DNA from 3 places in the Zhaonella formicivorans genome. Region 3 is predicted to be linked to each of the others. Evidence: riboswitches for the same ligand, from Rfam matches in the RefSeq annotation. Region 3 holds a riboswitch; each other region holds the start of a gene.
What was found. A riboswitch is a leader RNA that binds a small molecule or an ion and turns the genes downstream of it on or off. The one in region 3 is predicted to bind cobalamin.
Positions count from the first base shown of each region.

Region 1: it holds a riboswitch for cobalamin, as region 3 does, so the genes downstream of both, cobU (bifunctional adenosylcobinamide kinase/adenosylcobinamide-phosphate guanylyltransferase) here and thiC (phosphomethylpyrimidine synthase ThiC) in region 3, are expected to answer to the same signal.
Region 2: it holds a riboswitch for cobalamin, as region 3 does, so the genes downstream of both, cobK (precorrin-6A reductase) here and thiC (phosphomethylpyrimidine synthase ThiC) in region 3, are expected to answer to the same signal.

Region 1 is NZ_CP085524.1:1,007,981-1,012,359, reverse strand. Features, by position in the region: gene EYS13_RS04985 (LL-diaminopimelate aminotransferase) at 1-680, shown strand, start outside; gene EYS13_RS04980 (translation initiation factor 2) at 759-1,007, shown strand; cobalamin riboswitch at 1,119-1,287, shown strand; gene cobU (bifunctional adenosylcobinamide kinase/adenosylcobinamide-phosphate guanylyltransferase) at 1,501-2,076, shown strand; gene cbiD (cobalt-precorrin-5B (C(1))-methyltransferase CbiD) at 2,079-3,194, shown strand; gene cbiE (precorrin-6y C5,15-methyltransferase (decarboxylating) subunit CbiE) at 3,197-3,814, shown strand; gene cbiT (precorrin-6Y C5,15-methyltransferase (decarboxylating) subunit CbiT) at 3,801-4,379, shown strand, end outside.
Region 2 is NZ_CP085524.1:1,939,737-1,944,115, forward strand. Features, by position in the region: gene cbiQ (cobalt ECF transporter T component CbiQ) at 1-362, opposite strand, end outside; gene EYS13_RS09565 (energy-coupling factor ABC transporter substrate-binding protein) at 365-655, opposite strand; gene EYS13_RS09570 (energy-coupling factor ABC transporter permease) at 652-1,404, opposite strand; gene cobK (precorrin-6A reductase) at 1,411-2,181, opposite strand; cobalamin riboswitch at 2,573-2,852, opposite strand; gene EYS13_RS09580 (hypothetical protein) at 3,062-3,274, shown strand; gene cooS (anaerobic carbon-monoxide dehydrogenase catalytic subunit) at 3,469-4,379, opposite strand, start outside.
Region 3 is NZ_CP085524.1:1,711,422-1,715,800, forward strand. Features, by position in the region: gene bzaB (B12 lower ligand biosynthesis ThiC-like protein BzaB) at 1-690, opposite strand, end outside; gene thiC (phosphomethylpyrimidine synthase ThiC) at 715-2,013, opposite strand; cobalamin riboswitch at 2,085-2,289, opposite strand; cobalamin riboswitch at 2,435-2,638, opposite strand; gene EYS13_RS08480 (hypothetical protein) at 3,004-4,379, opposite strand, start outside.

The sequences.
Region 1 (4,379 bases), 700 kb from region 3:
TAAATTACCCCAATAATCCTTTGGCAGCAGTGGCTGACTATGAATTTTTCTCGGAAGTGGTTGATTTCGCAAAAGAATATGATCTGATCGTCTGTCATGATAATGCTTATTCAGAACTTGCTTTTGACGGCTTCCGACCTATTAGTTTTTTGCAGGTTCCGGGTGCAAAAGAGGTAGGGGTGGAGTTTCATTCCTTTTCCAAGACTTATAACATGGCTGGATGCAGAATAGGTTTTGTAGTCGGCAATCGTGAAGTTATTGCCGCTTTAACTGCAGTTAAAGCGAATTTAGATTACGGCATTTACAAAGCTGTGCAGTTAGCTGCAGTGGCTGCTTTAACCGGGCCCCAGGATTATGTGCGGGAAAACGCCGCTGTCTACGCCAGAAGAAGGGATGTACTGGTGAATGGTTTAAGAGACCTGGGGTGGGATATGCCGAGACCAAAAGCAACTATGTTTGTCTGGGCACCCTTGCCCAAAGGATACACCGATTCCTACGCTTTTGCTGTAGAACTTTTACATAAAACCGGCGTAGTTGTGGTGCCCGGTATAGGATTTGGTCAACTTGGTGAGGGATATGTACGCATTGCCCTGGTAGAGGAGGAAGAAAGATTACGGGAAGCAGTAGCAAGGATTAAGGCAAGTTTTGATTTCAAGGTTACGGAAAATAAACCGGCCTAGGTAAATTGAGTTGTCAATAAAACCATTGCCCGTGCATATAATTTTATGGGAATTTTTCTATGGACGGGTGTGGTACTGTTGGATAGTCTTAAAGAACAAGAACTTTTGAAACGGATTAGTCAGCTGGAAGAAAAAGTAGCGCAACTGAGGGTAAGCCGCCGCGTTCTGATCCAACTTGTTGAAAGAATAGAGCGGGAAAAGGCTGAACTGCTTCAGCGAGCGGAAAGGGAAAAACGCATTTTAAAACTGCAAAACGCCAGGTATGCGCGCTTAATCTTCGAACGGAACAGACAGCTAGCCCTGCTGCAAAATAAACAAAGCCAATAACCAAGGCAGCTCCTGATACGTTTGTTTTATAACTTGTCAAAAAAATGGGTATGAGCTATAATTGATACTGATCAGTTAATTCTCAGTCCAGCTGACAAAATTTTAAAAATTTTAATATAAAACCTCATGGGTGAAGTTACAGGAGAAGGGAATCAGGTGAAAAGCCTGAGCGGTCGCGCCACTGTAACGGGGAGAAGCCTCCATAGCCACTGGTTAAACCGGGAAGGCGGAGGAAGGAATGAACCGTAGCCAGGAAACCTGCCTATAACTTTGCGCAATGTCCTTCGCGTTAAGGGACAGGCGTTAAGCAGCTTATTAAGACCTCAGCCAACCTAGCGTAGGCGAGGTCTTTTTGTCTAATCTGAAAATATACTGTATCGTTTTTTGCCAATCGCTCCAGAGTCATTTTCATCCTATTGTTGGTGCCGCGCTAGCGGGCATTGGTGCTTACTCTGAAAACATAAGTTCATTGGAGGGTAAGAGGGGTGAGCTTTTGCCAGGAAAAATTTTTCTAGTTACCGGTGGGACCAGAAGCGGTAAAAGCGCTTTTGCCGAGAGACTGGCCGCGCAAATTTCCGCTGTTGTTTCTTATATCGCTACAGCTGTGATTACTGATGAAGAAATGCAAGCTCGGGTTGACTTGCATCAGCGGCGCAGGCCTGCTGGTTGGGAAACTTTGGAAGAACCGTACTGTGTATCGGACTTGATAGGGAAAATTGGGGCACCGGAGAAAGTTTTTCTTTTGGACTGTTTATCTGTCTATGTGAGCAATTTGCTTTGGAGGAATAACGCTGATAATGATGAAGAAAACAGGGCAGCGGTGCTCGCTGAAGTCCGGGCGATCTTACAAGCAGCTAAAAACACGGGTTCAACACTGATCATTGTCTCCAGCGAAGTAGGCTTGGGCCTGGTACCAGACAACCGCTTAGGCAGGTTTTACCGTGACCTTTTAGGTGAAGCGAATCAGGAAGTAGCAGAGACTGCTGAGGAAGTTTATTTCGTGGCGTCCGGGATTCCTCTGGCGCTGAAGCGTTTGCACAAATTTATGCAATCTACTGAAAGGGATTGAAAATGGACATGTATCGCTACTATGAAGGGAGAATGTGGAAGAGGGGTTACACCACCGGCAGCTGTGCTGCAGCCGCAGCCAAGGGGGCTGTATTAGCTTTGGTCAAAAATCAGCAAGTGAAGGAGGTCGAAATTGTAACACCTCTCAATACCACGCTCACAATTCCTGTGCATGCTCTAGAAATCAATCAGAAAAGCGCAACCTGCAGCGTAATCAAGGATGGCGGCGATGATCCCGATATAACTCACGGGTTGGAAATCAAAGTTAAAGCCGTAATGAAGGGATCTACAATAGAGATTAGAGGTGGTAAGGGAGTTGGAACTGTTATGAAACCGGGTTTAGCAGTGTCTCCCGGTCAGCCGGCTATAAATCCGGTACCTCGAAAAATGATTCAGGAAGCAGTGCAGCCATTGCTGGAGGCAGGTCAGGGGGTCGAACTGGAAATAATTGTGCCTGGGGGAGAAGAAGCAGCAAGAAAAACCCTTAACCCTAAATTAGGTATTGTAGGGGGAATTTCCATTCTAGGTACTACAGGAATTGTGGAACCTATGTCGGAGGAAGCCTTTAAGTCTTCCCTAGTTCCCCAGATCAGCTTGGCTTTGGCCATGGGATATAAAACACTAGTGCTGACTCCCGGCAGGATGGGGCAAAGGCGGGCCATGGAAAGGTGGAGGTTGCCGGAAGAAGCAGTTGTGCAAATGAGCAATTTTGTCGGTTTTATGCTGCAGGAATGCTGTCAACGACAAGTTGCAAATTTAATCCTGTACGGTCATATTGGCAAATTAATAAAAATAGCCGGTGGAATCTTTCACACTCATAGCAAAGTAGCCGATGCCAGGTTAGAGATTCTTACCGCCCATGCAGCTCTACAAGGCGCTTCTATGGAGGTGATCGACGCCATTATGGGGGCCAATACTATCGAAGAGGCAGTAGGAACCGTAAAAGAAGCCGGAATGGATTTTCTTTTTGAAAAGTTAGCCCAGAGAGTCAGCGCCAAAGCAAGCGAATTCGTACAAGGGAAAATTAAAATTGGCACTATCCTTACCTCTTTAAGTGGGGAAACTCTGGGACAGGATGAAAGTGCTTCGCTATTATTGGAGGAATTGAGGTGTAATTGAGTTTGCTACACGTAGTTGGTATTGGACCAGGGAGCAGGGATTATTTAATTCCGAAAGCAGTGGACACTGTAAACAACGCCCAGGTTTTGGTAGGCGGCAAAAGAGCCTTAGCCCTTTTTCCCGAACACCGGGGTGAAAAAATGGTAATCACCGGCGATCTGCCTAAAGTTATTGCTTTTATCCGTAGCAACTTACATAAAGAAATTGCCGTTTTAGTGTCAGGAGACCCCGGCTTTCACAGCTTACTCCCCATAATCAGAAAGTCGTTTCCCAGCGAGCGGATTCAAGTTATTCCAGGAATTAGTTCTGTGCAGTTGGCCTATGCCAGGCTGGCATTGCCCTGGCAGGATGCAACCTTGCTAAGCCTGCATGGCAAGGAATTAAGCATTCTAAAAGAGTACCTGACTGCTCCAAATCTGGCTCTGCTCACAGATCCCGTAAATTCCCCTTCTCAAATAGCTGCTTACTGGCTGGAGAACGGGGGAACTGATTGTACCGTTTATTTATGCGAGCATCTAAGCTATGAGGATGAAAATGTCCAGCCCTACCTAATGTCTGCCTTAGCGAACCAGCAGAAAACCACCCCATGTGTGATGGTGATTAAAAATGAGCAAGCTTGAGTTTGGAGCGCCCGGCATACCTGATCATTTTTTTGAGCGGGGACAAGTCCCCATGACCAAGGAAGAAATCCGCATCTTGACTTTGGCCAAGGCTCAGCTGAAAAAGAACAGTATTGTCTATGATGTTGGTGCCGGTACAGGTTCCATCAGCGTTGAAGCAGCTCTACTTGTTCCGGAAGGTCAGGTTTTTGCCGTGGAAAAAAAACCTGCCGGCGTTGTCTTAATTAGGAGGAACCGCGACCGTTTCAGTCTCAAAAACTTACATGTTGTGGAAGGAAGCGCCCCAGAAGCGCTCCATACTTTACCCAAGGCGGACCGAATTATTATCGGAGGCACCGGCGGGCAACTGCTTACCATTTTAGACACTTGCCATAGCAAGCTAACCCGTGATGGAATTATAGTGCTTAACGCTATTACCCTGGATACTTTATGGCATGGCATCGCCCGTTTAGAAGAATTAGGCTATAAATTGGATATTGCAGCGGTAAATATTGCGAAGCTTTTGCCTTTAGGCTCCACAAAAGCTTTCCAAAGCAATAATCCTGTGTATATCATAAGGGGAGTG
Region 2 (4,379 bases), 230 kb from region 3:
AGGGATTTAAAAAAGAGATTTACTGCCAAAACCATGTCTCTATAGCGTACACCGATAATAACCGCTCCCAGATTAATTTCCTGCCAGTAACCGGCAGCCCGGTCCCCGAAGGAAAGCATGACGGTCAAAACTCCCGGCAGCAGAAAGGCCAAAGGCATGAGCAGCATTTTAGCATAATAACTTCCGGGAATCCTGGCCATACCCACTGTGGCTATGGCCGCTAAAGCAATCACAATTACAGAAATGACCAGTGAATCAGCCAGCAGGCAAATTAGCAATAAGCTTATGGCAAAGATGAATTTTTCCACAGGATGAACATCTTTAAGTGCGCTGGAATAGGCATACTGGTCGATGCTCAGCATTGTTAAATATTCCCCTTGTTTTTAGCCTTAGCCCGTGAAGCCCCTATGTAATAGCCAATAAAGCCGGCGCCTAAAGCCGCCTGCAGCGCAAAGAGCAAGCTCTCGATTTCCCCGCTGGGCGGCTCCCAGATGGGCGAGGCCCATGCTTGGTATTCAGGATTTAATTCACTAATAACCGCTTCTGCCTGGCCGTCGGCACCGCCAAACTCAGCCCCGCTCTTCAACAGTAAAGGAACAACAGCTAAGATAATAACCAATAAAATAAGCATCATGTTTTTGGCTGTAGTACTCATGCCTTTGCCTCCTTCTTTAGAACCGCCAGTTCCTGCAGTTCATTTTTGTTATAGGCGCTAAGCGTGTTAAAAACAAGTACTGTAAGCAAGCCTTCGCTGATAGCTAAGGGGAGCTGGGTTACGGCAAAAATAGCCATAAATTTGGCCATTGAAACCATAAACCCTCCTGTAGAAGCCGGGAAGGCCAATGCTAACTGTAACGAGGTAGTAACATAGGTTAACAGGTCTCCTATAGCGGAGGCCAAAAATACAGATAACCACACAGGCGCGCCTAATTTATCCCCAAGCTTATATATACCATATGCAGCAATAGGACCAACAATTGCCATCGAAAAAACATTGGCACCTAACGTGGTTAATCCGCCGTGGGCCAAAAGGAGCGCCTGAAAAAGAAGCACAATGCTTCCTAGAACTGACATAGCGGCAGGTCCAAAAATAATGGCTCCTAACCCCACTCCCGTCGGATGGGAAGAGCTTCCTGTTACGGAGGGCATTTTTAGGGCAGAAAGAACAAATGCAAAAGCCCCCACTACTCCCAACATCAACTTTAGATTTGGATTCTGCTTTGTTATTTTTTTGATGGACTTTAAGCCCAAAAGAACAAATGGCAAACTTAACAGCGTCCAAAAAACAGCCCAAGGAGCCGGCAAAAATCCTTCCATAATATGCATAGCGTAAGCTGCCTGCGGAACCGTCAAAAATGTCGCCATAAAATACAGAATATACATTGACCTTTTGGTTGCTTTCATTTTGAGTCACCTCATCTTTTTAAATTGGGCCACTGCCGCCAGCAAAGCCTCATAGTTTTGAACTTCGTTGCCCCAGCTTAAAGCAGGCCGTTTAATCACCACAACGGGGATTTTTAAACTTAAGGCTGCGGACATCTTTGTTTCCGTCCCTCCAGCCCGACCGCTTTCTTTAATAACCACTACGGAGGCGTTAAAAGTCTTGAACATCAGCCTGTTCATTTCTTTGGAAAAGGGGCCTTGCATGGCGATGATATCTTTTGGCCTTAAACCCAATTCCTGGCATTTTTTCACGACGTTATGATCCGGCAAAACCCTCACCACTATTCTTTTCCCCTTGGCGGCCGGGTGTCCAAGGAAAACTTCCAGGTTATTGCTGCCGGTAGTGAGAAACACCGTACTGCCCAGCTTAAAAGCCTTTTCCACCCCTTCTTCCCAGGAGTTGACAGGATGAATTAAAGGATGCCGTGGAATGTTTACTCTTTCCCTGACATAACGGACATAGGGGAGCATTTTATCCCGACAAAAACTGCCAATCAGCTGTGAGGCTGAGGTAGCAAAAGGGTTAGAAGCATCAACTACCAGGTCTATGCATTGCTTTTCATGTACCCGGCTCAAATTATCGTATGATAATTCACCGGGAAATATCTCCCCTGCAGTTTCAGTTGCCAGTTCCTTGCCGTAGTCGGTAAGAGCAGCCACCATCACCTGCAGCCCTTCCCGGCTTAAGAGGTTGACGATTTCCCTGCCTTCCTTCGTACCGGCCAAAACTAAAATCACCGCTACCCTTTCCCCCTCGTCCATGTTGTATAGAGTAAAAGCGCTGTTGTATGGTGTTCAAAAAAATACCCTAGTTTTACAAACTAGGGAGGATAAGCTTCAAAAAGGGCAGCCTTATCTAACCACCTCCCCGGTCAGGTGAAGATGCGATTAGAACAGGCCGGACCGCTATTCAAGGATCACCAGGAATCCCAAGTAGAATTTTGGCATTCCCTCCCCTTGCTGTACATACGGAAAATATGAATAGCTTCCATTTACTCTTTATCCCTCGGGACAAAGAACCTATTCAAAAGTATAAGTTATAACAGCAAAAAGCCCTCCAACCGACAGGCAGAGGGCTTACAAACCGAAAAAAAATGTTAAGACTCACTCCCCATCTACCGTGGGTTCAACTGCGAGCTCAGAACAAGCAGGTTTCCTGGCTCAAGGTCATTGCCTTACTATGCCTTCCCATTCGGCACTTAACCCAATACTGACATTTTGGTTAAACTGCATACTGCCATACGAAGCAATTTACTTTCATAACCCTTAAGTTAATACAAGGTTAATTGCCGAACAGTGGCTCAATATAGCAAGGCTACCTTTCACAGTGGCGGGACCGCGCCAGATTCCCACTGGCTTCCCTCTCGGCTTTGCATTTTCAGCAAAGCACTTGCTCCAAAGCTATTCTGTTTTCCCTAATTATACCAAAGACATAAGGTTTTAGCAATACCTTATAAAACTTTATTCAGTCACCAGTCGCCAGCAGCTAATGCCGTCAAAAGTACAGTCTTCGTAAAACAGTACGCCGGTACTGAATAAGTTTCGACCTCCTAACCTAAACTAACAGGGAATTAAAATATAAGGAGGTGTACTCTGGTTAATTTGGCCCAGAGGCTACATGAGAAACAATTCGGGTAAATCTAAGCCGCACAAAAAAAGCGGTGAATTACTGCAAGGAAAAGCCAAAGGCAAGGTAGGAAACACGAGACAATTGGATGCTTTGAAGCAAGAGGTGGCGGAAATCGGGTTGAACTCCAAAATAGAGATGGACCGGGAAAGAGGAGCTACCTCTCTTTTGAAAAACCTGAAAGCCAATAAAACAACAAAATAGTAAGCTGGGGAATCCTCCCCAGCTCAGGCTGTCGACAAACTATTATCAGCCAGCATGTATTATGGAGCGGGACTGGTTTCCACAGCCGTCGGCAGCTATGCTGCCGGTAACGGCGTAGGAGCTTGTCCAGAGCGAAATAATACATGCTGGCTTAGTCTACAAGCTGAATTGGGGAATATCCTCCCCAGCTTTCTTTATATGCCCAGGTGTTTCCTTCGCTCCATGATGAAGTTTTCAATGCCGTCTGCCACTTGGACCGGGTCGTCGCCCAGAGCCACCCTGCCGCCGGTTATCTCAACCAAATCTTCAGTCAAGAGCTTCACCAGTTCCGGGGCTCCGGTGACCGGTGGGGTCGGTGAAAGGTGGGTATACAACCCGAAGGCCAAAGCAAAAATTCCATCAATAGTCGCTTTTTGCTCCATGTATTGGGGAGCAGTCACCGCCACCGGCAAATCAGCCGTATCCACATCTAATGCTTTGGCAAGCTCACTTACCAGAACAGCTATGCGACCGGTGTCGGTACACGTACCAAAGCTCAATACCGGTGGAATGTTCAGGGCGCGGCAAACTTCTTGCAACCCCTTTCCAGCCCATTCTATTGCCTCCAAGCTGGTAAAGCCGGCAACTTCCAGCGCCTGATTGCCGCATCCTCCCGAAATCACGCAGATGTCTCTTTTGATCAGTTCCCTGGTTAACTCGGTAGTCATGTAATCATGGGGACCGTTGGCCAAAGTAGTGCAGTTAACAAGTCCCACCGCACCCTTCACTTTTCCTTCGGCAATTACCCTAACCAGAGGTTGGATAGTGCCTCCCAGAGCTTTCAAGATGGCTTCAACGCCAAAACCGGAATACCCCTTTTGAATTCTTTGGGGCACTCTGGGCTCTACCTTACCTTTGCGCTTTTTGAAATTTTCAATAGCTGCCAAAAGCATATCCCTGGCCTGACCCTCTACCTCTTGCGGCTTATAATCATAATGCTTCTCCACGCCTGGCACCCGTACCAGCCTGGTGGTTGACGCCAGGGTTACCTGATATTTCTCTTGGTAAGGAGCAAGGTAAGGGGGCGAGCAGTTTTCACTCATGCCAAAGAAATCAACAGCCCCTG
Region 3 (4,379 bases):
GGGACGAATAGCATCGCCTACGCTCAGGACCACATCATATTCCTTCATAATGGCCAGTAAACGGTCAAATTGTTCATAGAGTGGGTTCTCTTTCTGGTTATGCAGCATCCAGCCTGTCATAAAAGAACCGCCCCGGCTGACGATATCGGTAACTCGGCCCGTCTTTTGCAGCGCATTCAGCACTTCAAAATTCAAAGCGCTGTGAATAGCCATAAAATCAAGGCCATCGGCCGCCTGCTTTTCGATAGTTTCAAACAGATCATCAGGTGTCATCGCCACGATGCTGCCTTTTTTCTGAATGGCTTCCACACCGGCCTGGTAAAGAGGTACACTACCCACCGCAACCGATGCCAAAGACAGCGTTTGCTTTCTCATGCCGTCAATATCTCCTCCTGTACTTAAATCCATGAAGGAGTGACATCCTGCCTCTTCCGCAATTTTTAACTTTCTGGCCTCCATCTCCATTTGATCACGGTCACTGGAAGTGCCAATTAAAGCATTGACTTTAATGTCCAAACCTTTTCCGATACCGCAAAGCTTAGAACGATTCCGGTTTTTGTTCTTTGGAATAACAATGGTCCCTTCGGCAACTCCCTGCCTGATCAATTCCACATCCACATTCTCCTGGGCAGCTACTATTTCCATCTCCTCAGTGATTTTCCCGGCACGGGCAGCTAAAACTTGAGTCATGATTATCCCCTTCCTTTTAACAAGTTAACAAGCGTGTTTTTTATTACCCAGGTACTTGGAAACTATTTCCATAGCACAGTATGGCCCACACATTGAACATTTGGATGAAAAATCACCGCTTCTCTCTTTCCACACTCTCCTAGTTGTAGCAGGATCAATAGCCAGGGCAATCTGTTTTTCCCAGTCAAGATTTTTCCTGGCCACTGACATTTCCAGGTCCCATTTTACCGCTTGCGGCAATCCTTTCGCCAGGTCTCCACAATGGGCCGCAATCCGAGCGGCAATTACACCTTGCCGTACCTGTTCTAAATCCGGTAGGCCAATGTGTTCGGCAGGTGTCACGTAACAGATAAACTCCGCTCCTGCCCATGAACTTATTGCACCTCCGATGGCAGCGCTAATATGGTCGTAACCGGCAGCAGTATCGGTGACTAAGGGGCCGAATACAAAATACGGAGCTCCTTTACATAGGCTCTTTTGCAGTGTTATTGTGGCCTTGAGCTGATCAAGGGGAACATGGCCAGGACCTTTCACCATTACCTGAACACCTGCTGCTCTCGCCCGCTGTACCAGTTCTCCCAAAATCACCAGCTCGTGTACTTGGGCGCCGTCTAAAGAATCGGCAAGGCAACCCGGTCGCATGCCATCTGCGAAACTAAGGGTTACATCATATTTGGCGGCAATCTCAAGAACTCGATCAAAATTTTCATAGAGGGGATTTTCCTTTTGGTTATGTACCATCCACCCGATCAGGTGCGATCCACCGTAACTAACCAGCGGGTCGACTCTGCCTTCTCTCTTGGCCCGTTCTATGACATCCATGGTAGTGCCGCAGTGCAGCGCCAAAAAGTCAACCCCGTCAGCGGCCTGCCGTTCAATAACTTCAAAAAGTTCTTCCTCTTGCATCTTTAGAGATGAACCGTATTTTTCGCTTGCCTCTGCCAGCGCTTGATACAAGGGAAGTGTTCCCAACGGTTTAGAGGTAACAGCCAGTGCCTCTCTACGCATGGCATCAATAGGGCCGCTGACACTTAAGTCCATGATGGCATCAGTGCCTGCCTCGACGGCGGCCCTTATTTTGGTTACTTCCTCGCTAATTCTGGCATTTTTGCCGTATAAGCCCACGCTTGCGCTGACCTTGGTCCGTAAGCCCTCACCAATGGCTACCGGTACAACATTATGATGGTTAGAATTGCAGAGTAGAACGATTTTCCCCTCAGCAACCCCCTGTCTGATAAATTCCGGTCTGACTCCCTCCTGCTCTGCTGCCTTTTCCATTTCCGGGGTTACAACACCCTCTAAGGCACTTCTTAACAATGACATTGTTTTCTCCCTCCTGTTTTATTTATAAAAAAAGTCCTCAACCAAAAGGTTGAGGACTTTACCATCATCCACAAACATATTGCTAACAGGCAGGTCTCCTGGCTCACGGGTCACTGTTTCTCTCTGCCTTCCCGGGAACTGCCCAGTGGCTAACTTTGAGGAAACTCCCCGACTACAGTGGCGGGACCGCGCCGTTTCCAGAATCACTTCTTTAGATCCTGTTTCGGTCTTCCCTATTATCCCTAGTTATAGGGCACCTGTTAACGGCTTAGATATGATTTTTAAAATAACCTAAGTAAGAACATTGGCATAACCGTCATGTTTAAAGTCAGAGCATAGGTAAACTAAAAAGTCCTTAGCCATAATAAGTTATGGCCAAGGACTTTACCATCATCCTCAGGCTACGATCTCTTCCTGCGAGAGAACGCGCAGTAAACAGGCAGGTTTCCTGACTTCCGCATCATAGCTTTCCTTGCTCCTTCCCATCCCCCTTATTCAGCTGCTGAAATGAGGAACAGTGGTTCTTGCAAGGTACTCCACGGTTACAGTGGCGGGACCGTTCGGGACTTGCACCCGATTCCCTATTATCCTTCAATAAGAAGGCACCTATTTACATCTTTGCTTTATTTTTCTACTTCAAATGATAACTCTAACAAAAAGAAAAATCAAGGGAAAATTTTCAATGAGTCAGGGGACGGTTCTCTGACTCATTTTACTCTCTGAACAATATTTCTATCTATTCCTAGTAGCTCTGCAATTTGCCTGATTGAAAGGTTTGATCGTGCCTTTAGTTCCAGTATAAGCTTATTTCTTAGTCCAACATTTGCCCTTATTTTGAGCGATTGAATTGTTTGACCAACGCTGCTTAAATAATTATCAACGAACACGGAAGCTTCTTTATCGCTGGAGATCATCTTAACGGTATTTTCCTTCTCGTCATACTCTATAAAAATATCATCATTTCAAACTAGCCTGCGGGCTATGCTTTCTTCACTTCGCCACACTATGGCACGTGTGACAATCTTCCCCTTTCTGCTCGTCTGGCTTTTGCTGGCAGGCGCTGCCTTGAACCAGGGGTATGGGTACTTTGCGGCCGTCGATTTTGCTGTATAACACTGCCCTACCGTTTTCCAGGCGGACGTTCAGCATGGGCTCTCCCCTGAGAGTCAAGGCCACGATATCCCCGACTTTTAGTTCAGGAAAGTCTTTGTGGAAATAACCGGAGGCCCAAATAGCAGGGTCATCCCCTGAGGTTATGCGGGACCATTTGGGAGGCTCCTGGGTTGTGCCGTGGCAGTTGTAACAGCGGATAACCTGGGCCTTACTTTTGCTGCCGTACAGATGGCCGTCGCCCATAACCTCATTGCGAGTATGGCAGTCGATACAGTCCAGTTCGACCTCACATTTGGCATAACGCTCCTGGGCAATATAATACACCTGGTACCTGTCCGCAACAGGGCTGGTTACAGCGCTGGGCGGCACATCATCCCTGGGGTAAAACTCCATTTTGGCAATGGAATGCACACCCTGGTTGTGGCAGGCGTTGCACTGGTAGTAGGCTATGGCAGTAGTCAGCTGATGCTTGGGAGCATGCCCCGGTTCTGCTTTGTCAATAGTCGGATCTCCGCCCTGATAAGTACTGCCGGGTTGATATTGGACATGGCAGGCTGCACAACCGCCCAAATATTTTTGTTCTTCCGGTGGCCTATTTACTCTGCTCGCCGAGGAATCTCCTTGGGTGGTATTCAAGTGGCAGCTGCTCAAGCAACTCCCGGCAAACTTAATACTATTGGCCTTTGTCTTATCTGCTGAAAACTGTTTCAGCGCCGGAGTCTGACCGCCCAGCCCTCTCTCTTCCACCAAATCGGGAGGCAGCTTTTCCGGGCTTTCAGTTACCGCCTGAACAGCAAAACGGCTCATCTTATCTTGAAACCAACCCAACGTTTTACCTACCTCCGTTATCTCCCCTGCTTTGGTGGCCATGAGAAGGAGCGGAACAGTGTCTGCCGGGCTTTTATAATCCGTACCCCTGCCGGTATGACACTGGTTATTTTCCCCGCCGCACGTCACTTGCACATACTGCAGTTCCGAAGGGTTTCTTTTACCGTAAAGGCCGGTATGGGCCGTATCTTTATCAAGAGCAAGCCCGTTTCCGCCATGGCAGGACACACAGCCTACGGCTTCTATGGGGTGGGACGGGCTAATCTCTTCAATACCCTGATGGCAGGTCAGGCAGCGTTCAACTTTGCCTGTAGGAAGAGTCAAATTTACAGGCTCTGCGGAATACTGTTTCCACTCTTGACCGGCTTCCTTTAATTCCGCCGCCACCAAAAGCAAGAAGGCGACCACAAATCCGGCCACAACAA